DNA from 3 places in the Pseudonocardia halophobica genome. Region 1 is predicted to be linked to each of the others. Evidence: predicted binding sites of a transcription regulator. Region 1 holds the regulator's gene; each other region holds the start of a gene.
What was found. Region 1 encodes LexA, which represses DNA repair genes until DNA is damaged. Its sites were predicted from a motif close to CGAACACGTGTTCG; they were not measured.
Positions count from the first base shown of each region.

Region 2: the regulator LexA is predicted to act here: its motif matches at 4,728-4,741, upstream of uvrA (excinuclease ABC subunit UvrA).
Region 3: the regulator LexA is predicted to act here: its motif matches at 3,714-3,727, upstream of ACQP04_RS13400 (CoA transferase subunit A).

Region 1 covers NZ_CP192046.1:5,554,298-5,561,830, forward strand. Annotated here, with positions in the region: gene ACQP04_RS26350 (vitamin B12-dependent ribonucleotide reductase) at 1-1,541, opposite strand, end outside; gene nrdR (transcriptional regulator NrdR) at 1,675-2,178, opposite strand; gene ACQP04_RS26360 (hypothetical protein) at 2,720-3,334, opposite strand; gene ACQP04_RS26365 (hypothetical protein) at 3,482-4,300, opposite strand; gene lexA (transcriptional repressor LexA) at 4,726-5,448, shown strand; gene ACQP04_RS26375 (universal stress protein) at 5,464-6,294, opposite strand; gene ACQP04_RS26380 (hypothetical protein) at 6,379-7,449, opposite strand; gene hflX (GTPase HflX) at 7,412-7,533, opposite strand, start outside.
Region 2 covers NZ_CP192046.1:3,517,152-3,524,684, reverse strand. Annotated here, with positions in the region: gene ACQP04_RS16960 (hypothetical protein) at 763-1,029, opposite strand; partial or broken gene ACQP04_RS16955 (ABC transporter substrate-binding protein) at 1,065-1,424, opposite strand; gene uvrA (excinuclease ABC subunit UvrA) at 1,514-4,444, opposite strand; gene ACQP04_RS16945 (MBL fold metallo-hydrolase) at 5,895-6,569, opposite strand; gene ACQP04_RS16940 (hypothetical protein) at 6,622-6,987, opposite strand; gene ACQP04_RS16935 (GAP family protein) at 7,123-7,533, opposite strand, start outside.
Region 3 covers NZ_CP192046.1:2,772,014-2,779,546, reverse strand. Annotated here, with positions in the region: gene ACQP04_RS13420 (LLM class flavin-dependent oxidoreductase) at 9-905, opposite strand; gene ACQP04_RS13415 (IclR family transcriptional regulator domain-containing protein) at 972-1,775, opposite strand; gene ACQP04_RS13410 (lyase family protein) at 1,772-2,911, opposite strand; gene ACQP04_RS13405 (HAD hydrolase-like protein) at 2,973-3,623, shown strand; gene ACQP04_RS13400 (CoA transferase subunit A) at 3,757-4,503, shown strand; gene ACQP04_RS13395 (CoA transferase subunit B) at 4,500-5,123, shown strand; gene ACQP04_RS13390 (LutC/YkgG family protein) at 5,173-5,781, opposite strand; gene ACQP04_RS13385 (LutB/LldF family L-lactate oxidation iron-sulfur protein) at 5,778-7,268, opposite strand; gene ACQP04_RS13380 ((Fe-S)-binding protein) at 7,265-7,533, opposite strand, start outside.

The DNA of each region.
Region 1 (7,533 bases):
GACTCGGCGTTGCGGGCGTAGCCCTCGTACGGGCCGACGACGCCGGCGAGCTCGGCGGAGCGCTTGTAGGCCGCGCCGGTCATCAGCGACGTGATCGAGGCGGCGAGCGAGCGGCCACCCTCGGAGTCGTACGCGTGGCCGGTGGCCATGAGCAGCGCGCCGAGGTTGGCGTAGCCGATGCCGAGCTGGCGGAACTTGCGCGTGGTGTCCGCGATCGGCTCCGTCGGGAAGTCCGCGAAGCAGATCGAGATGTCCATCGCGGTGATGATCAGCTCGACGGCCTTGGCGAAGCGCGGGGCGTCGAACCGGCCGTCCCCGCCCAGGAACTTGAGCAGGTTCAGCGAGGCCAGGTTGCAGCTGGAGTTGTCGAGGTGCATGTACTCCGAGCACGGGTTCGACGCGCTGATCCGGCCCGACTCGGGGCAGGTGTGCCAGTCGTTGATCGTGTCGTCGTACTGGAGACCCGGGTCGGCGCACTCCCAGGCGGCCTGGGCGATGCCGCGGAACAGCGTGCGGGCGTCCGTGCGCTCGATGATCTCGCCGGTGGTGCGGGAGCGCAGGCCGAAGTCGGTGCCGCCCTCGACCGCGTGCATGAACTCGTCCGTGACGCGGACGGAGTTGTTGGCGTTCTGGTACTGCACCGACGTGATGTCGGAGCCGCCCAGGTCCATGTCGAAGCCCGCGTCGCGCAGGACGCGGATCTTCGCCTCCTCCTTGGCCTTGGTCTGGACGAACTCCTCGATGTCGGGGTGGTCGACGTCGAGCACGACCATCTTCGCGGCCCGGCGGGTGGCGCCGCCCGACTTGATGGTGCCGGCGGAGGCGTCGGCGCCGCGCATGAAGGAGACCGGGCCGGAGGCGGTGCCACCGGAGGACAGCAGCTCCTTCGACGAGCGGATGCGGGAGAGGTTGAGGCCGGCACCGGAGCCGCCCTTGAAGATCAGGCCCTCCTCCCGGTACCAGTTCAGGATCGACTCCATGGTGTCGTCGACCGCGAGGATGAAGCAGGCGCTGACCTGCTGCGGAGACGCCGTGCCGACGTTGAACCACACCGGCGAGTTGAAGCTGAACACCTGGTGGAGCAGCATCCAGGTGAGCTCCTGGGCGAAGATCTCGGCGTCCTCGTCCGTCGCGAAGTACCCGTGCTCGACGCCCGCGCGGTGGTAGGAGCCGACGACCCGGTCGATCAGCGTGCGCAGGCTGGACTCGCGCTGCGGGGAGCCGACGGCGCCGCGGAAGTACTTGCTGGTCACGATGTTGGTCGCGTTGATCGACCAGAAGTCGGGGAACTCGACGCCCCGCTGCTCGAAGTTGATGCTGCCGTCGCGCCAGTTGGTCATGACGACGTCGCGGCGCTCCCAGGTCACCTCGTCGTACGGGTGCACCCCGGGAGTCGTGTGGAGCCGCTCGACGGTCAGGCCGCGCCTGACGCCCTTCCCGGCCTTCGCGGCCCGGGTCCGACCCGTTCCCCCCGCAGAGCCCTTGGCACCGGACGTGCTCGCGGCGCTTCCGGCGGACTCCGCCCCGACGGTCTCCGTCATGCTCTCCCTCATTCGCATCCGACCATGTGCTGCACCCTCCGCCGGCTGGGGCGACGGGGGGTGTCCTGCCTGCGAGATCGGGGTCGGCTCGACTTCCGTAGTCCGGGTCGGCCCCACTGGTCCCTCGAGACCCCTATCCGGCCGGCCCCGCACCCCGTCCGGCCCGGTCCCGCCGGTCGGCTGCTTCCCCGGCAGCCGCCCTGCGCAGATCGGCGATCTCCTTCTCGAAGTCCTCGATGGACGAGAAGGAGCGGTACACGCTCGCGAAGCGCAGGTACGCCACCTCGTCGAGCTCCTTCAGCGGACCGAGGATCGCCAGCCCCACCTCGTGGCTGGGGATCTCCGCGGTCCCGCCCGCCCGGACGGCCTCCTCGACGCGGTGCGCGAGCTTCTGCAACGCGTCCTCGTCGACCGGCCGACCCTGGCAGGCCCGGCGCACGCCGCTCACGACCTTGTCGCGGCTGAACGGCTCCGTGACGCCGCTGCGCTTCAGCACCGCGAGCACCGGCTCCTCGACGGTGGTGAAGCGCTTCCCACAGGCCTGGCAGGAGCGGCGGCGACGCGTCGCCGCGCCCTCGTCGACCTCGCGGGAGTCGATCACCTTGCAGTCCGTGTGACGGCAGAACGGGCACCGCATGCGGACCTCCCCCGACTCGACCGCGCCCGGCGGTCCGGACTGCGCCGAACCCAACCTGTAGGCGAACGACACGGATGTAACCACAACATCTAGGGGTCGCGCCATCTCCGTGCGGCGGGTCGTGCGGACTTCCCCCGATCGGGAAGGAACCTCTCACGAACGCCGCGGGCGACCCGTCCCCGGGTGCCCCGGTGGCCGCGTGGCGACACCCCGTGACGGCCCGCAGGTCACACCTGGTTCCCGCGCCGCCGCCGACCGGCCGATCGCCCGGCACGCGGGCCCGGGACCGTTCGCCGCATCGGCGACACGCCGGTGAACTGCGGGGAACGCGACGCCCGCTCCGACCCGGCGTGTCGGACCCACCGGCGTGTCGGTGGACTTGGCACTCACCGTGCCCGGCGGGAGACCCACGCCACTCACAGGACCGATCACGTGCCCCACCCGCTCCAGGCGCGCCTCCACAGCGGACACCGTGACGGCAGCGCCCGAAAAGGACGGCTCAGCGCGCCTTCCGCCCCGACCGCCCGCGCAGGGCGGCGGCTCATCGCGCGACGAGGTCGGCGAGCAGCCCGAGCACGACGACGACCGTGGCCGAGGCCAGCGCCACCGCGACGACGGCGAGCGCGCGGTCGACCACGCCGGTGCGTGCCTCGCCGGCCAGGCGGCGGGCGCCCCCGGTCCGCTCGTAGCGCGAGAGCCGGGAGAGGCGGGGACGCGGCGCCGGGACGCAGCGCGAGTCGGCCAGGGCGGGCCGGGGGCGGGCGACGGGCCGGCAGCCCGGCACGACCGCGGGACCGTCGAGGGGGCGGACCAGCCGCGCCCGGGCACCGGACGCGTAGGCACCGACGACCCGCTCGGGCACCCGCTCGGGCGCCGCACCGGGGCGACTCCGGACGGCGTGGGCGCGCCCCACCCCGTCGCGACCCGCGGGGCCCGATCGGCCCTGCGGACGCGCGCGGCTCTGCGGGCGAGCGCCCGGACGCAGGTCGGCCCGCCGCTCGGCCGGGACACCGCCCCACGTGCCCGGCGCCTCGACCGGAACCTCGGACGGCTCCTCGACCGCCGCCGACGGACCGTCCGCCCCGACCGGCGACACACCGGCCCGCGACACCCCGGTTCGCGACGCCCCCGCGAGCACTGCACTCCTGGGATCCATGACGACCTCCCACCCCCGCGCCGACCCACCCGAGCCGGATGCCCGGACCACCGGTCGAACGCGTGTGCGATTCCTATCAACCACCACCGACAAAAACCGGTGCCCGCCGTGACCGGGGTCACGACGCCGGGAACACCGGCCGCCCCGTCAGACCGGGACGCGCAGCACGAGCCCGGCGGGCAGCGGCGCCGGGTCGACCGGGAGGGCGTTGTCCGCCGCGATCCGCTCGACGACGGCGCCGGTCCCGGCCGACGTGACGGCGGGAACGGTCCGGCGCGCGACGTCCCACACCGACTCCCCCGGCTCGACCGTCACGGCCGCGGTGCCCGAGGGCACGGCCGACCGGGCCTGCGCCTCGCCCGCGGCACCGGCCAGGAGCCCGAGGCCGACGACGACCGCGGCGGAGGCCAGCGCGAGGACGGCGGCCGCCACGGCACGCCGGAGCCGGTACCGGGCCGGGGACACCGCACCGGGCAGCACCCGCACGGTCGCCCGGACCGCGCCCGGCACCGGGCGCACGTCCCCAGGAGCCGGCGCCGCGGCACGCAGCCGACCTGCCCGGTCCGCCACGGTGGAACCGCTCGCGACGACCGAGAAGCCGCGGACCCGAGGACGGGTGCGTGCCGAGGGCGCGAGCCCCCGCGCCCGCCCGGCGCCGGTCGCCGGCACCGCAACGCGGGCACGACGGGAGCTGCGCGCGGGTCGGACGGGGTGCGGCCCGCGGGCCGCACCCGCCTCGCGCTCCCCGCCCACGGTCGACACGGCGCTCCCCCGCCGGGGCGCCGCGGCGGCCCGGCTCGCCCGCGCGCCCGGCCGGTCGAGCCGGTCCCCGCGGCGGCGCACGTCCTCGACCACCGCGGGCGACACGCCGAGGCCTCCGCCGGTCCGTGCGCCCACGCCCACGTGGCCGCCAGGCCCCTCCACGGTGTGGTCCCCGCCGCCCTCCGCGATCCCCGCGCCGTTCACGGCCGACCCCTTCCGCCTCGTCCGCGCCGCTCAGCGGCCGGAACTCGCACACATGTTCGATTCGAACGTCTGTGCGACGTTCTACCATCACGACGACTCCTCGTCACGGGTCCGCGCCGACACGATCGGCGTGTCGTTCGAACATGTGTTTGGCGTTCGGCCGGATCCGGGCTACCGTCCGATCCCGACGGCCCGGGCGGGACCCGCCGGACGGGCCGTCCGGGTCCCGACCGGCACCGGCCCGCCCGGCGCCCCGGTACGGCTCCCGGGGAGTACGGCCCGGCGGAACGGGCACGACGACCGGGGCGTCCGGCGCCGAGGGGCACGGACGGTCCGGATCCGGGCAGCGGGCCGGTCCCGCGGCCGGGACGGGCCCGACGACGCGGACGGCGCACGAGACAGGCACACGAGGAGGCGGCAGGCAGATGGCACGGGACGAGTCCGGCGGAGCCGGCGAGACCGGCCGGGAGCCCGGACAGGTGCGCGCCTTCCCGGACCCGCCGGCGGACCCGGTGGGCCTCACCCCCCGGCAGCGCAAGGTGCTCGAGGTGATCCGGGACTGGGTGGAGCGGTTCGGCTACCCGCCGAGCGTCCGGGAGATCGGCGACGCGGTGGGGCTGACCTCCACCTCGTCGGTGCACCACCAGCTCCGGACGTTGGAGCGCAAGGGGTACCTGCGGCGGGACCCCAACCGGACCCGCGCGGTCGACGTGCGCAGCCCGGAGGAGGACTCCGAGGGCTCGGAGGCCGCCGAGGTCCGCGCCGAGCGGCCGGCGCCGGCGTTCGTGCCACTGCTCGGCAACATCGCGGCCGGTGGCCCGATCCTGGCCGAGCAGGCGGTGGAGAGCGTGTTCCCGCTGCCGCGCGAGATCGTCGGCGAGGGCACGCTCTTCCTGCTCAACGTCAAGGGCGACTCGATGGTCGAGGCCGCCATCACGGACGGCGACTGGGTCGTGGTGCGCCAGCAGCCCGTGGCCGAGCAGGGCGAGATCGTCGCCGCCATGATCGACGGCGAGGCCACGGTCAAGACCTTCAAGCGCACGGACGGCCAGGTCTGGCTGATGCCGGCCAACCCGGCCTACGAGCCGATCGACGGCAACGAGGCGACCATCCTCGGCCGCGTCGTCGCGGTGCTCCGCCGGCTCTGAGGTCCCGGCCCCCGGTCAGCGGTCCGGGGGCGGCACCACGATCACGGGATAGCGGGCGGTGCGCACCAGCACGCCCGCGACCCCGCCGAGCAGCAGCCGCTTCATGAGCGGGTACCCGCGCGACCCGACGACGAGGACGTCGGTGCGTTCGGGCAGGTCGGCCAGGGTGTCGGCGACCGAGGGGCCGATCACGACGTCGTAGAGCGCGTCGATCTCCGCCGGCGCCTGCGCGAGCCCCTTCTGCGCGGTCTCGGTCGCGGCGGGCACCTCCTCCTCGCCGCCCGCGACCACCACGAACCGCAGCGCGGCCCCGGTCCGGCCGGCCAGGTGCACGGCCAGGACCGCCGCACGGTCGGCCTCCGGGGTGCCGTCGTAGGCGACCGTGACGACGGTGATCCCCTTCGCGGCGGTGTGCCGATAACCCCGCGGCGCGATCCCGACGGGGCAGCGTGCCGAGGGCAGCAGTCGCTGGACCGTGCCGCCGGGCGCGAGCCGGCCGAGCAGGCCCCCGCCCGTCGACCCGACGACCAGCACCGCGGCCCCGACCTCCTCGGCGTGGTCGGCGAGCACCCCCGCCGCGGGGCCCGGCCCGAGCGGGGCGAACTCCGGCTCGGAGGGCCCGGTCGAGCCGATGAGCTCCCGTGCCCGGCCGAACCGCCGGCGGGCGACCTCCTCGATCTTCTCCCGCCACCGCGGGTCGCGGGCCATCGCCGAGTAGCCGATCCCGTCCGTCGGGTAGACGGTGGCGACGACGTTGGTCAGCCCCGTCAACCGCGCCAGCTGCGCCCCGAGGACCAGGGCGTCGTGACCGCCCGGCGTGTCCTCGTAGGCGGTCACGATCGGCACTGCGGCACCCCTCCTCCCGGCGTGATCAGCGTAGGCGGAGCGGGGCCCGCCGAGGGCCCTCCGGGAGCACCCTTAACGGGCTCGTCACACGCGGGAGCGCCGCCGCCCGTGCAGGGCCATCGCGGCGGCGGCCAGCCCCAGCACGAGGACCGCGACCCCGACCCCGACCGCCGCGGGCAACCAGTCGGGGGCGGGCTCCGGCGGGGTCGCCGGGGGCGGCGGCGCGGCCGTGGGCTCCGCGGGTGCGGCGGCGAGCGTGGCCCCGACAGCACCGGGCACCGCGCGGAGCCGGCCACGGTCCGGGCCGCGGGTCTCGGAGCCGGACAGCAGGGTGCCGTCGGGGAGGAACGCGAGCGCCTCCCCCTGGGGCTCGTCGGGCAGCGGGACCTGCAGCGGTGTGCCCTGCAGTGCCGCGACGAGGTCGCCGGAGGGCGGGACGCGGTAGAGCCAGGCGTCGGTGTAGGTCCGCAGGCCGACGACCTCGCGGCCCGCGCTCGTTCCCCCGCCCGTCACGGTGAAGGCGCCGAGGGCGCCGATCGGGCCGCCCCGGGTCTCGGAGCGGGGGAAACCGACCGACCCGGCGCGCATCAGCGGCGTGGGTCCGGGCTCGGCGAGCGGGCCGGTGGGCCGGTAGACGCCGGCGGTGCCGCCGACCTCCTTGGTGACGATCACGGGCACCCCGTCGGCGCCGATCAGGAGGGACTCGGCGTCGTGCGGGCCGTCCGGGTAGGTCAGCCGATGCAGCCGCGGTGCGCCGTCGGGCGACAGCACGAGGAGGGCCACGGTGTCCCGGACCCGGTCGTTGTCGCCGGTGTCGGCCACCCAGAACGCGCCGTCCGGCCCGATCGCGAGGTCCTCGGCGTCGTACGGGTCCAGGGCCGCGGTCCGGGTCTCGACGACCGCGCAGGTGTCCGGGTCGAGCCGGTACAGCGCGACCCGGCTGCCGCCGTCGCTCATGGCCCAGACGCCGCCGTCGGCGGCGACGGCCAGCCCGGAGAGCTCGACGAGGCGCCGGTCGGTGACCGGGCAGCGGTCCTCGGGCCCGGCCTGCGCCGCGCTCGCCGGCACGGCGAGCAGCAGCGTGAGCAGCAGGACGGCGCCGAGGACCCCGGCGCGCTCAGCCGCGCGCAGCGACGCGCGCCCCGACCTCGGCACGCGCGCCCTCGCGGGCGGTCCCGTTCGCACCCCGCGAGCCTGCCGCGTCGCCCTCGGCGGGGGCCGACCCGGTCCCCCCGACCG
Region 2 (7,533 bases), 2.0 Mb from region 1:
GGGCCGCCTCTGCGCCCGAATCGCCCGAGACTGCCGGACCGATTCGGCCGCTGCCTCTCTGGCGGCCTTGGCTGTGCTCCGGAGCTCCTCCGCCTTCGTGGCGGCAAGCCGCGCCGTCCGAGCCACCTCCGACCACTCCGGTCGACTCGGATTCATGTTCGATGCTTACCCCGCTGAAGCGGCCATCGCATGGGCGGCGGGACGGTGGCAGCCCGCTACCGTTCTCGCCGTCGTCGGCTTCCCCCCGACGGGTCCGTGACGATCCGCGACGGGACGGGGAAGCGATGAACGATCACGACCGGGAAGCCCTGCTGGCCGATCTCCGTCGACACGGCCTTGGTGATCTTGTGTTCCCGCACAACCACGGGTGCGCCGGGGCGGTGTTGGGGTTCGCGGGCACCCCGTCGGCCTGTCAGGCGGCCGTGACGGCGGCAGCGGAGCGGTGGTACCGGTACCCGCGCCCGGCCAGGGTCCGGGTGTTCCTGTGCGCGCTGCACGCCCGGCTGGAGGCGGCCGAACCGCTCACCGTCGCGGATGAGCGGGAGTTGGCGCGGCGGCGGGCGGAGGCGGCCCGGTGGGAGCGGGTCCTACAACGCGGTCGCGATCTCTCGGGCGATGGGAAATCTCGATAACGCGATGGGGAATCCATGGGGAGAAGGGGTCCCGGAAGCTGCTTCCGGATTCCCGGGACTTCCCCCAGTTGGCCCATCGGTGCTGGTCAGCTACGGTGTCCCTGCTGAACACCAGGTCAGCCGCTCGCCGTCACGTTATGGTTCCATAACGCGAGCGGTGCGTCAGCCAGTGCCGACGCCGGCGTTCGGCCCCAGCGGGTGAGCACGCGGCCTCGAGAATGGTCGCCAGCTCGTAGAGCACGATCGACGCGATCACGGCGAGGGCCACGATCGTCGAGATGCCGCCGTAGTTGCCCGAGCCCTTGTAGCCGGACAGCACGCCGCCCATGCCCGCGAAGCCCACGAGCCACTCGGCCAGCATGGAGCCGACGATCGCGCCCGGGACCGAGATCCGCATCGCCGCGAGGAACTCTGGTTGGTGCCGGCCTGGATGCCGAGGCGCTTGCCGATCAGATCCTGCGGCGTGCGGATCGGGGTGCCCTGCTCCATGGGCAGGATGCAGAACGGGTTCTTCTGAAACGTGCTGCCGATGATCGTGAGCGGCGCGCCCTGCTCGGTGATGAAGCGGGCGGTCGCGTCGGGCGCGGAGAGGCCGACGGCGACGTTCTTGGCCAGGACCAGCGCGTCGGCGCTGTCGAGCGGGCCGGTCACGAGGTCGACCGAGGCGAAACCGGCCGCCTTGTAGTAGCCCTTCGAGTCCGCCATGTACTCGCCGGCGAACTCGATGTTCTTGATCCATGACAGCTGCAGGGCGGTCGGTCGCGCTTGTGCAACACGAGTGGGTGATCCCACACGCGCTCACCGTGCGCTGACTGCTACGAACGCAGCGTGCCCGGGACCACCGCAGCGGTCCCGGGCACGCCCGGACGGAACGACGACGCTCAGCTCGCGGCGACGGCCTTCTTCCGCCGGGTGCGCCGGGCCGGGGCCGCCGGTGTGACCAGGTGCTTGAGGAACAGGCCGGTGTAGCTGCCCTCGGTGCCCGCGACCTCCTCGGGCGTGCCCTGCGCGACGACCGTGCCGCCGCCGGAACCGCCCTCGGGCCCCATGTCGAGGACCCAGTCCGACGTCTTGATCACGTCGAGGTTGTGCTCGATGACGACGACCGAGTTGCCCTTGTCGACCAGCCCGTTGATCACCTGCAGCAGCTTGCGGATGTCCTCGAAGTGAAGGCCCGTGGTCGGCTCGTCGAGGATGTAGATCGTGCGGCCGTTGGACCGCTTCTGCAGCTCGCTGGCCAGCTTCACGCGCTGCGCCTCGCCGCCGGAGAGGGTGGGCGCCGGCTGCCCGAGCCGGACGTAGCCCAGCCCGACGTCGACCAACGTGGTCAGGTACCGGCTGATCGAGGTGATCGGCGCGAAGAACTCCGCGGCCTCCTCGATCGGCATGTCCAGCACGTCCGCCACGGTCTTGCCCTTGTAGTGCACCTCGAGGGTCTCCCGGTTGTACCGGGCGCCCTTGCAGACCTCGCAGGGGACGTACACGTCGGGCAGGAAGTTCATCTCGATCTTGATGGTGCCGTCCCCGGAGCACGCCTCGCAGCGGCCGCCCTTGACGTTGAACGAGAAGCGGCCGGCCTGGTAGCCGCGTACCTTCGCCTCGGTGGTCGACGCGAACAGCGTGCGGATCTTGTCCCACACCCCGGTGTACGTGGCCGGGTTGGACCGCGGCGTGCGGCCGATCGGCGACTGGTCGACGCGGACGAGCTTGTCCAGCTGCTCGATCCCGGTGATCCGGGTGTGCCGGCCCGGCACCTGGCGGGCGCCGTTGAGCTTGTTCGCCAGCACGGTGGCCAGGATGTCGTTGATCAGCGTGGACTTGCCGGAGCCGGACACACCGGTGATCGAGACGAGCCCGCCGAGCGGGATGTCGACGTCGATCCCCTGCAGGTTGTGCTCGCGGGCGCCGACGATCGTGAGCCTCCGCTCCGGGTCGAGGGTGCGCCGCACGTCCGGCACCGGGATGCTGCGCCGCCCGGAGAGGTAAGCCCCGGTGAGCGACGTGTCGTGCGACTCCAGGTCCGCCACCGTGCCGGAGTGCACGACCTGGCCGCCGTGCTCCCCCGCGCCCGGGCCGATGTCGACGGCCCAGTCCGCGGCCCGGATGGTGTCCTCGTCGTGCTCGACGACGATCAGCGTGTTGCCCAGCTCCTTGAGCCGGGTCAGCGTGTCGATCAGCCGGCGGTTGTCGCGCTGGTGCAGGCCGATGGACGGCTCGTCGAGCACGTAGAGCACGCCGACCAGGCCGGACCCGATCTGGGTGGCCAGCCGGATGCGCTGCGCCTCACCGCCGGACAGGGTGCCGGCCGCGCGGTCGAGCGAGAGGTAGTCCAGCCCGACGTCGAGCAGGAACCCGAGGCGGGCCTGGATCTCCTTGAGCACCCGGCCCGCGATCATCGCCTGCCGCTGGTCGAGCACCATCCCGTCGAGGAACTCGGCGCACTCGGCCACCGACATCGCCGACACCTCGGCGATCGACCGGTCGCCCTGCTCGCGGTGCGCCAGCGTGACGGCCAGGACCTCGGGCTTGAGCCGCGCCCCCTTGCACGCCGGGCACGGCACGTCCCGCATGTAGCCCTCGTACCGCTCGCGCTGCGACTCGGACTCGGTCTGGTCCATCCGGCGCTCGAGGAACGGGATCACGCCCTCGAAGTTGGCGTAGTAGGCGCGCTCGCGGCCGTACCGGTTCCGGTAGCGGACGTGCACCTGGTCGTCGCTGCCGTGGAGCACCGCCTTCTGCGCCTCGGCGGGCAGCTTGCGCCACGGGGTGTCCATCCGGAACCCGACGCTCTTGGCCAGCCCGGACAGCAGCCGGCCGAAGTACTCGGCGGTGTGCCCGTTGTTCCACGGCGCCACGGCCCCGTCGGCCAGGCTGAGCTCGGGGTCCGGGATGACGAGCTCCGGGTCGACCTCCTTCTTGATGCCGATGCCCGAGCACTCCGGGCACGCGCCGTACGGCGAGTTGAAGGAGAACGTGCGGGGCTCGAGATCGTCGAGCGTGAGCGGGTGCCCGTTGGGGCAGGCCATCCGCTCGGAGAACCGGCGCTCGCGGTGCGGGTGCTCGTCGTCCAGGTCGACGAACTCCAGCACGACGAGCCCGTCCGCCAGGCGCAGCGCGGTCTCCACCGAGTCGGTGAGCCGCTGCTTGGCGCTCGGCTTGACCGACAGCCGATCGACGACCACCGCGATGTCGTGCTTCTCCTGCTTCTTCAGCTTCGGCGGGTTGCTGAGCTGGTGCACCGTGCCGTCGACCAGGACGCGGGAGTAGCCCTGGCCCTGCAGCGTGGTGAAGAGGTCGACGAACTCGCCCTTGCGGGTGCGGACCACCGGGGCCAGCACCTGGAAACGGCTGCCCTCCTCCATCGCCAGCACCTGGTCGACGATCTGCTGCGGGGTCTGCTTCTCGATCACCTCGCCGCAGACCGGGCAGTGCGGGACGCCGGCCCGGGCGTAGAGCAGCCGCAGGTAGTCGTAGACCTCGGTGATCGTGCCGACCGTGGAGCGCGGGTTGCGGTTCGTGGACTTCTGGTCGATCGACACCGCGGGCGAGAGGCCCTCGATGAAGTCGACGTCGGGCTTGTCCATCTGGCCGAGGAACTGCCGCGCGTACGCCGACAGCGACTCGACGTACCGCCGCTGGCCCTCGGCGAAGATCGTGTCGAACGCGAGGCTCGACTTGCCGGAGCCGGACAGGCCGGTGAAGACGACGAGGCTGTCCCGGGGCAGGTCGAGATCGACCCCGCGCAGGTTGTGCTCGCGCGCGCCGCGCACGACCAGCCGGGGAGCGTCGTGCGGGGTGCGGACCTGTGCCACGAGGGCGCCTCCTTACGGGTCACCGGGGATCGGCGGGCCCGGTCCGCGGCAGACCGGGGACCCGCGATCGATGCTAGGCCGGGGGTCCGACAGAAATCATTCGCACCGTCCGACCCGGGGTTCCCGGTCGGCGGGCGCGCACCGGCGAGCGCCGGGCGAACACGGGCCACCGGCTCGCACCGGCACCGCGGCCGCCGTCGGGATCCCCGTTCGGCCACCCGGCTCAACGCCGCGGACCGCCCGGTGCTTCCCGGCGGCGCCCGCCGGACCAGGTGACCACTGTCGCACACATGTTCGACGGAGGTACCACGGGGCCTCGGCTCCGGACCGCAGCACACCCGCTCCCGCCCGCTGCCACACCCGGCGAGTGCCCGACACACCCGGTCGACGGTCTGTGCGGTGCTCGAGCGGGTGTGCCGACCGTCCGGACGAGCGTCGCTGGCATTCCCGGGGCCGGATCGGCGCGAGAAGGCGTACGCGGGAGCGCGGCCGGGTTCCGCCCACGGGGCCGCCCGGATCGGCGCTGTCAGGCGCCTGCAGGGGCGGCAGGCGCAGTGGCGCGGGCGACGCCACACCATCGAGGGTCGCGGCACACCCGGTCCTGCCCGCCGCCACACCCGGAGGGCGCACGACACACCCCGTCGACGGCCTGTACGGCGCCCGAGCAGGTGTGCCGGCTCCCCGTACGCGACGGGCTCGACACCGGCGGGCTCCCGGGGTACTGCCGGAATCCATCGGCCCGGCCGGCACACCCGGCCGCGCGTGGCACACCCGGTCGACAGGCGGTGCGGCGGTCGCTCCGGATGCCGCCCGTCCCGGGCGGGTGTGCCGCGCTCGAGTCGGGGTGCCGGCGCTACGAGCGAGTGTGTCGGCGCGGCCGGTGTCAGTGCGGCCAGCGGATGCCGCGCTCCCTCGGGCGTCCCGGGAAACACCCGGTGTACCGCGCGGCGAGCGGGATGCCGCGCTTCCGCGGGCGTCTCGCGCTCCGGCCGGTGTGCCGCCGCTCGCTCGGGTGTGCCGCTCCCGCGGTCGGGCCGCCCGACCGGAGCCGATCGCCGGCGCTCCGGCCGACGTGCCCGCTCCGGTCGACGTGCCCGCTCCGGCCGACGTGCTGGCGCTCCGGCCCACGTGCCGGCGCTCCGGCCGGTGTGCCGGCGCTCCGGCCGGTGTGCCATCGCTCGTGGCAGTGGGCGCGCTCGGGCGGGTGCGCCTTGCTCCCGGAGGTGTGCCGCGCGCCCGAGCTGATCGTCAATTCGGGCGGGTGCGCGACGAGACCCCGCAGTCCAGCGGCCCGCCGGCCTGCGGCGGGAGACGCGCCCGACCGGGCGTGCGGCGACAACCCGCAGCCCAGCGGCCCGCCGACCTACGGCGGCGGCGTCGGCGCCTCGGATCGGCCGCGAGCAGACGGCGGGCCGCCACGGAAGCAGAGGCGGCCGGCCGAGCGCTCAGCTCACCAGCCCCGCTCCCGCCACTCCTTCAACGACGGGCGCTCGGCGCCGAGGGTGGTGTCGTCGCCGTGGCCCGGGTAGACCCAGGTGTCGTCCGGCAGCTCGCCGAAGACCCGGGACTCGAGGTCGTCCATCAGCGAGGCGAAGTCCTCGGCCGACCAGGTCTTGCCCGGCCCGCCCGGGAACAGGGAGTCGCCGGTGAACAGGTGCGGGCGGTCCGGGCCGCGGTAGAGCAGCGCGATGGAGCCCGGCGTGTGCCCGCGCAGGTGGATGACCTCGAGGGAGATCTCGCCGAACTCCACCCGGTCGCCGTGCGAGACGAGCTCGTCCATCGGGATCGGCAGTTCGGGGGCGTCGAGCGGGTGCGCGATCTGCCGGGTCTGGAACATCCCCGCCACCGCGCCCAGCGCCTGCCAGTGGTCGTGGTGGCGGTGGGTGGTGACGAGGTGCCGCAGCTCGGGCCTGCCGTCCTCCGCCCCGACCAGGTCGGCGATGCGCTCCGGCTCGTTGGCCGCGTCGATGAGCAGCGCCTCGTTGGTGGCGGTGCAGGTCAGCAGGTAGGCGTTGTTGTCCATCGGGCCGACGGACACCTTGCTGATCGTGAGCGGGGCCAGGCTCCGCCGGATCGCCGCGCCGCCGGGGTCGGTGTGCCCGCTGTACTCGTCCAGGACGTCCACGCGCGCAGCCTAGTGCCGCCGGCGCCCGCCCGTCCCCCTGCCGCCGACCCGGTCAGCCGCCCGGTGTGAAGAGCCGCGGGAACGTCTGGGCCGCGTCCTGCACGAGCAGGTACCCGTACACGACGAGCGCGATGAACAGCAGGCTCGCGAGCGAGGTCAGGACGTACGCGACGGTCCGCAGCACGGTGAGGGCCCGCCCGTCGCCGGTGCCCGGGAGTCGCTGGCCGCGCGGCGGGGTGTGGGCCGGCGACTGTCGCGGCGCGGGCGCCCAGCCGGCGCGCGCCGCCTGCTCCCCGACGGTGGTCGGCGGGCCCTCCGGCGGGGCACCCGTGGCGGCCCGCTGGTACGGGACCGGGGGCTTCTGCCCGACGGCCCGGAAACCGCCGCTCCCGCTCGTCGACGCCCTGTGCGTGCTCACCCGTCGAACCCCCTGCCCGCGACCCGGTGCTGCCCGGCGCCAGTCTGGTGGGTGGAACCACGGTTGGTCACCCCGGCGGTCGCCGTCCACCCGTTCGTGGTACACCGCCTGCGACCGCCCGCGTGCGCTCGGTGCTCAGGCCCGCGTGGTCAGGTCCACGATCCCCGTGACGACCAGGTAGGCGCCCAGCGCCCCGAAGAACAGGACCGTGATGGGCCGCCGGCGGGCGCGGATCCACGCGACGAGCCGTTCGAGCACCTCGCGGGCGACCTGGGGCCGGTGCACCGCGAGCACCAGCGCGACGATGGCGGTGCTGAACCAGATCGCGTTGTAGACCGCCACCTGGACCAGCCCGTCGACCACCGCTCCCGCGGCCGAGGCGACGATCGCGTTGAGCGCGGCCAGGTACGTCAGGCCGGGCAGGTGGGTGAGGACGCCGGCCCCGGCGGCCCCGCGCACAGTCAGCCCCTGCAGCCGGCGCTGCATCCAGGTCGGCTCGCCGGGCGGCCGCTCGGTCCCCCGGCTAAACGGCCAGGGCGACCGCCA
Region 3 (7,533 bases), 2.8 Mb from region 1:
CGGGAGGTTCAGCCCGGGGAGACGGCGAGCCCGGCGGCGGGGATCGGCAGGCCGAAGCGCTCGCGCAGGGTGCGCAGCGGCCTCCGGTGCGCCCGCAGCAGCGGGACGACGTCGTCGGCCACCTTCTCCAGCCCGCGCGGCCGGGCGGGGAGGAACACGACCCCGTCGGCGCCGGCCCTGGCGAGCTCGCGGGCGAGCGACGCCAGCCCGGCCGAGCCCGAGTGGTGGAGCCCGTCCCCCGCGCCGACCCCGACGTCGACCAGCAGGCGCAGCGTCCGCGGATCGCGCCCGGCCTCGGCGGCCGCGCCCTCGACGTCCAGCCGGCGCATCGCCGCCTCGGCGACCGTGCCGGCGGAGATCCGCACGACGTCGGCGCTGCGCGCCGCGACCGTCAGCGCCTCGGGCGCGTCGGCCCGGACCACGACGACCGGCTCGCCCTGCGGCGACCGCGGCACCGGGATCCGGCCCTGCACCTGCACGAACTCACCGCTGAACCCGGTCCCGCCACCGGTTCGGAGCCGGTGCGCCACCTCGACGACCTCCGCGGCCTCGGCCCACAGCTCCCCGGGCGGGGTGGGCGCGACCGGGGCCGTCACCACGGCCTCCCACCCGGCCCGGCCGAGCGAGGCGGCGTCGAGCGCGGCCACGGCGTCGTGCAGGGCGACGGGATCGGCGCCGGTCACGGGCACCTGCGGCACCAGCCCGGTGCCGGGCACGCCGGGCGCCACCCGGGTGGCGATCGCGAGCGCGTCGAGCGGTGCGGGGCCGGCGGCCGGCTCGGGGGAATCCACGAGGAACAGCACGTCGACGCCCCGGGCCGTCAGCGTCACCCGCTCCAGGAGCCGCCCCGGATCGGCGCTCTCGCCGCACGGCTGCACGCCCAGCACGATCGGTCGCTCGGCCACGGGTCCCCCTCGCTCGGTCTCAGGGCCACCATCGCAGCACGGGCCGCGCCCGGACGCCCGGCCGGGTCACCCCCGCAGCCCCTTCAGGTCCGCCTCGACCGCGGCGGCGCAGGCCCGCAGGTGCGGGAGGGCCTCGTCGCGCAGCCAGGCGGTGCTGTTGCGCAGGGCGTGGGTGCTGACGTTGGCGGCCGCGACCACGGTGCCCGCCGCGTCCCGGATCGGCACCGCGACCGACCGCAGCCCGTCCTCCAGCTCCTGGTCGACGAGGCAGTAACCGGCGGCGCGGACGTCGCCGAGGACGTCCCGCAGGGTGTCCCGGTCGGCCACGGTGCGGTCCGTCAGCGGCTCGAGGGCACCCAGCCGCGCGTCGAGCTCGGCCGGCGGGAGGGCGGCCAGCAGGACCCGGCCCATCGAGGTGGCGTAGGCGGGGAACCGCGTGCCGACCGTGATCGACACGGCCATGATCCGCGCGGTGGCGACCCGGGCGACGTAGACGACGTCGCCGCCGTCGAGCACGGAGACCGAGGCGGACTCGTGCACCGTCTCGACGAGCTCCTCCAGGTGCGGGGAGGCGAGCTCGGGCAGCGACAGCGCCGAGAGGTAGGAGTAGCCCAGCTCCAGCACCCGCGGGGTGAGCGCGAAGAACCGGCCGTCCGTGCGGACGTAGCCGAGCTCGACGAGCGTGAGCAGGAAGCGGCGGGCCGCGGCGCGGGTCAGGCCGGTGGCGCGCGCGACGTCGGACAGGGTCTGCGCCGGGTGCGCCCCGTCGAACGCCTTGATCACCGACAGCCCGCGGGCGAGCGACTGGACGTGCTCGGCGCGGACGGCGTGGTCGGTCTGGTTGGCACCGTGCTTCTCGGGCGCGTTCACCGGGCCTCCAGGATGCGGTCGACGAGCTCGCCGGCGTGGCCGGTGTCCGGCTGGCCGTCGGTCGTCAGGGCGAGGTTGCGGCGCATGGCGTCCGGGTGGACCTGCAGGCCCTCCAGGCTGGTGCGCAGCCGGCCGGCCGCACCGCCGGTGACCGCGAGCAGGTCGGTGAGCGTGCCCCACTCCGCGTGCCAGGCCCCGGCCGCGCGCTGGTGCTCGTGGTCCATCGCGGCGAGCAGCGTCGCGACCAGCCCGGGGGCCCGGCGGGCCGACGCCCGTGCGGTGATCGCCGCGATCGGGTTCCGCTTGTGCGGCATGGACGACGAGTCGCCGGGGGCGGCCTCCGAGACCTCGCCGACCTCGGTCTGCGACAGCAGCACGACGTCCGTCGCGGGCTTCGCGCACGCCCCCGCGGCCACGCCGAGGGCCGCGGCCAGCGTGCCGATCCGGGTGCGCTCGGTGTGCCACGGCACCCCCTGCGGGGCGAGCCCGAGCAGGTCGGCGACGGCGTCGGCGACCGCGGGCCCGTGCGGGTGCGAGGCGGCGAGGGTGCCGGCCGCGCCGCCGAACTGGACGGGCAGGGCGTCGACCCGGACGGCCAGCTCGCGGGCGGCGGCGTCGAGCCCGGCGGCCCAGCCCGCGGCGACGAGCCCGAAGGTCGTCGGCAGCGCCTGCTGGCCGAGGGTGCGGGCGACGGTCGGGGTGTCGCGGTGCGCGCCGGCGAGCCGGGCGGCGGCGTCGGCGGCGGAGCGGAGGTCGGTCAGCACGGTCGGTGCGGCGCGGTGGACGAGCAGCACCAACGCCGTGTCCATGACGTCCTGGCTGGTCGCGCCGGGGTGGACCGCGCCGCTCGCCCCGCCCGCGGCCTTGCGGAGCAGCCGGGCCAGCGGGATCACCGGGTTGCCGCCCTCGACGGCGGCGCCGGCCAGCTCACCCGGCACGCCCGGGTCCGTGGCCAGCCGGTCGGCCGCGGCGGCGACCTCCTCCGCGTCGTCGGGCCGGACGAGGGCGTACCGTGCGGCGGCGCGGGAGAGGGCGACCTCGACGTCGAGCAGCGCGCGCACCCACGCGGTGTCGCCGAGGTGCGTGGCGACGGCGTCGGTGCCGGAGAGCGGCGCGAGCAGCCCCGTGTTCGTCATGCGCACGACCGTACGGCATGCGCCCGGAACGGTCAGGAACTCGCTCGGGGACAATGGCCCGGTGACCCGCCCCCGCTACCGCACCGTGCTCCTCGACCTCGACGGCACCCTCGTCGACTCCGCCCCGGGCATCCTCGGGACCCTCCGGACCGCCTTCGACCAGGTCGGCGTGCCGTGGGACGACACCGTCATCGGCCGCCAGCTGCTCGGCCCGCCGCTCTACGAGTCGCTGCCGCCGCTCGTCGGCGCGGAGAACACCGAGAAGATCCTCGCGCTGTACCGGCCGCTGTACCGGGAGAGCGGCCTGCTCAAGTCCACCCCGTACCCGGGCATCGAGGACCTGCTCCAAGCCCTCGCGGCCGCCGACGTGCGGCTCGGGCTCGCGACGAGCAAGGCCGAGCCCGCCGCCCGCGAGATCCTCGCCAACCAGGGCTGGACCGAGCTGTTCATCGCCATCACCGGCGACACGGTCGACGCGCAGCGCCCGAGCAAGGCCGCCGTGGTCGAGGAGGCGCTGCGCCGCCTCGACTCCCCCGAGCCCGACGAGACGATCATGGTCGGCGACCGGCTGCACGACGTCGTCGGGTCGGGCCGGCACGGCATCTCCTGCCTCGGCGCGGGCTGGGGCTACGCGGAGCCCGGCGAGCTCGACACCGCCGGCGCGATCGCGGTCTACCCCACCGCCGCCGACCTCCGGGCCGCCCTCCTCTGACGCCAGGCTCCCGCAGGACACGAGCGAACGGCGCTCGCTCACCAGATCTGAGCGAGAGCGCCGTTCGTGCATCACCTGATGTTCGCGATCCGAACTCTTGTGCGAGATGCGAACGGCGGGTACGGTGCCCTGCATGGACAAGGTGGTGGCGTCGGCGCGCGAAGCGGTCGCCGACATCGGGGACGGCGCGTCCCTGGCCGTCGGAGGCTTCGGCATGTCCGGCGTCCCGACCGCGCTGATCGCGGCCCTGCTCGAGCAGGGCGCGACCGACCTCGAGACGATCAGCAACAACCTGGGCGTGGACGGCTTCGGCCTCGGCACCCTGCTCTCCGCGGGCCGGATCCGCCGGACGATCGGCTCCTACGTCGGCAACAACAAGGAGTTCGCCCGGCAGTACCTCGCCGGCGAGCTCGAGCTGGAGCTGACCCCGCAGGGCACGCTCGCCGAGCGGCTGCGCGCGGGCGGGGCCGGGATCCCGGCCTTCTTCACCCCCGCCGGCGTCGGCACGCTGGTCAGCGACGGCGGCCTGCCGTGGCGCTACGCGGCGGACGGCACGGTCGCGGTGAAGTCCCCGCCGAAGGAGGTCCGCGAGTTCGACGGCGTGCGCTACGTGCTCGAGCGCGCCATCGCCCCGGACTACGCGCTGGTCCACGCCTGGAAGGGCGACCGGCACGGCAACCTCGTGTACCGGCGCAGCGCCCGCAACTTCAACCCGGACTGCGCCGCGGCCGGGCGGATCACGATCGCGCAGGTCGAGCACCTCGTCGAGCCCGGCGAGATCGACCCCGACGCGGTGCACACCCCCGGCATCCACGTCCAGCGCGTCGTGCACGTGCCCGACGCCGAGAAGCCGGTCGAGTTCAGGACGGTGCGGAAGTGAGTCTCACCCGGGACCAGCTCGCGAAGCGGGTGGCCGACGAGCTGCCCGACGGCTCGTACGTCAACCTCGGCATCGGCATGCCGACGCTGGTGCCCGACCACATCCCGGGCACCCGGACCGTGGTGCTGCACAGCGAGAACGGCATCCTCGGCGTCGGCCCCTACCCGACGGACGACGAGGTCGACCCCGACCTCATCAACGCCGGCAAGGAGACCGTCACGGTCCTGCCCGGCGCGAGCTACTTCGGCTCCTCGGACAGCTTCTCGATGATCCGCGGCGGCAAGGTCGACGTCGCCGTCCTCGGCGCCATGCAGGTCAGCGTCGGCGGCGACCTCGCCAACTGGGCCATCCCCGGCAAGATGATCAAGGGGATGGGCGGGGCGATGGACCTCGTCCACGGGGCGAAGAAGGTCATCGTGATGATGGACCACGTCTCCAAGGACGGCTCGCCCAAGATCGTCGAGCAGTGCACCCTGCCGCTCACGGGCGTGGGCTGCGTGAACCGGATCGTCACCGACCTCGCCGTGATCGACGTGACGGACGAGGGCCTGCGCCTGGTCGAGACCTTCGGCGTCTCCGAGGACGAGGTGCGCGAGAAGACCGGCGCATCCCTCCTCTGACGCACGAACGGCACTCTCGCTCACAAAGGTGGACGAGAGTGCCGTTCGCTCAGCCGACCAGCAGGACGATCAGGGTGCGGGGGCCGTGCACGCCCTCGACCCGGTCCAGCTCGATGTCGCTGGTCGCGCTCGGCCCGCTGATCCAGGTCAGCGGCCGGGTGGGGTCGAGGCGGTCCACCGCGGAGGCGACGTCGGCGACCACCTGGTCCACCCGCACCACGCACACGTGCCGATCGGGCACGAGGGTCGCGGCGCGCCGGCCCTGCCCCGGCCCGTGGTCCAGCACGATCGTCCCCGTCTCGGCGATGCCCAGCGCGGCCGTGGTCAGCACGCCGTCGACGGTGTCGAGCTCGGCGGTCGTCAGCTGCTCGTCGAGGATCGCGTCGGCCGGGCGCAGGTCCTCCGGCAGGTCCGCGGGCACCAGCAGGCGCGGGACACCCTCCAGGGCCGCGGCCAGGTGCGTCGGCAGGTCCTCGGGCGTGCAGCGCACCACCGTCGCCTTGTAGTCGGCCACGCGCTCGGCGAACAGCTCGACGTCCTCGTGCGTGGTCGGCCGCGGCTCCGGCCGGTCCACGGCGACGTCGGCAGGGTTCTCGGTGCTCGGGACGTCCTGCAGCGCCGTGCGCACCCGCCCCAGGATCTCCTCGCGCACGCTCACTTCGCTCCCCCGTCCTCGCGGCGCCCGCCGTCCGTCCGCGCCCACCACGCCCGGAACGACTCCGGCGCGGGCACCGGCACGTCCCGTGCGTCGGACCAGGCCGCGGCAGGCCCGGGCAGCGCGCCGAGCACGCCACGGCCGCCCGGCGCGCGGCGCTTGGTGCCCCGCAGGAGCCGTCCGACGGCGCCGGACACCTTCTCCGCCGCGGCGGTCCGGCGGGCGTCGGACAACGCCCACGACGCCGCCTTCATCGCCAGGTTCTGCACCTTCGGCTCGCCGCGGTGCGCGTCGACCACCTTCGTGCGCAGGTGCACCAGCACCTCGGGGATGTCGATCCGCACCGGGCACACCTCGAAGCACGCCCCGCACAGGCTCGAGGCGTAGGGCAGCGAGTCGACCTGGGTGTCGTGCCCGACCCCGCGCAGCATCGGGGTGAGGATCGCCCCGATCGGCCCCGGGTAGACCGAGCCGTAGCTGTGGCCGCCGGTGCGCTCGTAGACCGGGCAGACGTTGAGGCACGCGGAGCAGCGGATGCAGCGCAACGCCTGCCGGCCGACCTCGTCGGCGAGCACGTCCGTCCGCCCGTTGTCGAGCAGCACGACGTGGACCTCCTGCGGACCGTCGCCGGGCGTCACGCCGGTCCACATCGAGGTGTACGGGTTCATCCGCTCGCCGGTGGAGCTGCGCGGGAGCAGCTGCAGGAAGACGTCGAGATCCGCCCACGTGGGCACGAGCTTCTCGATGCCCACCACGCTGACCAGCACCTCGGGAAGGGTCAGGCACATCCGCCCGTTGCCCTCGCTCTCGACCACGGCCAGCGTGCCGGTCTCCGCGACCGCGAAGTTGGCGCCGGACACCGCGACCTTGGCGCGCAGGAACTTCTCCCGCAGGTGCGCCCGGGCCGCGGCGGCGAGCTCGGCCGGGGTGTCGGTGAGGTCGCGGGGCGCGGCCTTCCCGTGCCGGCCCATCTCGCGCAGGAAGATCTCGCGGACCTCGGAGCGGTTGCGGTGGATCGCCGGCACCAGGATGTGGCTGGGCAGGTCCTCGCCGAGCTGCACGATCAGCTCGGCCAGGTCGGTCTCCCAGGCGTGGATCCCGGCGGCCTCGAGGGCCTCGTTGAGCCCGATCTCCGCCGTCGCCATGGACTTGACCTTGACGACCTCGTCCGTCCCGTGAACCCGGGCGATGTCGACGACGATCCGGTTGGCCTCGTCGGCGTCGCGCGCCCAGTGCACGGTCGCGCCGGCCCGGGTCAGCGACTCCTCCAGCTGTACGAGGTAGGTGTCGAGGTGCCGGAGCGTCCGGTCCTTCAGCGCGGCACCGGCGACCCGCAGCCGCTCCCACTCGTCGACCTCGCCGACGACCGCGGCCCGCTTGGCCCGGATCGTGCCGGTCGCGTGGGCGAGGTTGCGACGGAGCTGCGTGTCGGCCAGGGCGGCGCGGGCCGCGGTCGGGAAGGCGGGCGTGCCGAGGAAGGTGGCGCTCACCGGGCACCTCCGTGGGCGAGGGCGGCGCTGCCGGCGGAGTCGCGGTCCGCCTCCCGGGGCGGTTCCTCGATCACGGGCTCGGTCGCGGCCAGCACCTCCGCCAGGTGCATCACGCGCACGCCCGACCGCTCGCGGGAGAGCAGGCCGCCGATGTGCGTCAGGCAGGAGTTGTCGCCCGCGACCAGCACCTCGGCGCCCGACTCGCGCACGTGCCGCGCCTTGTCCGCGCCCATCGCGATCGAGGTCTCGGAGTTCTTCACCGCGA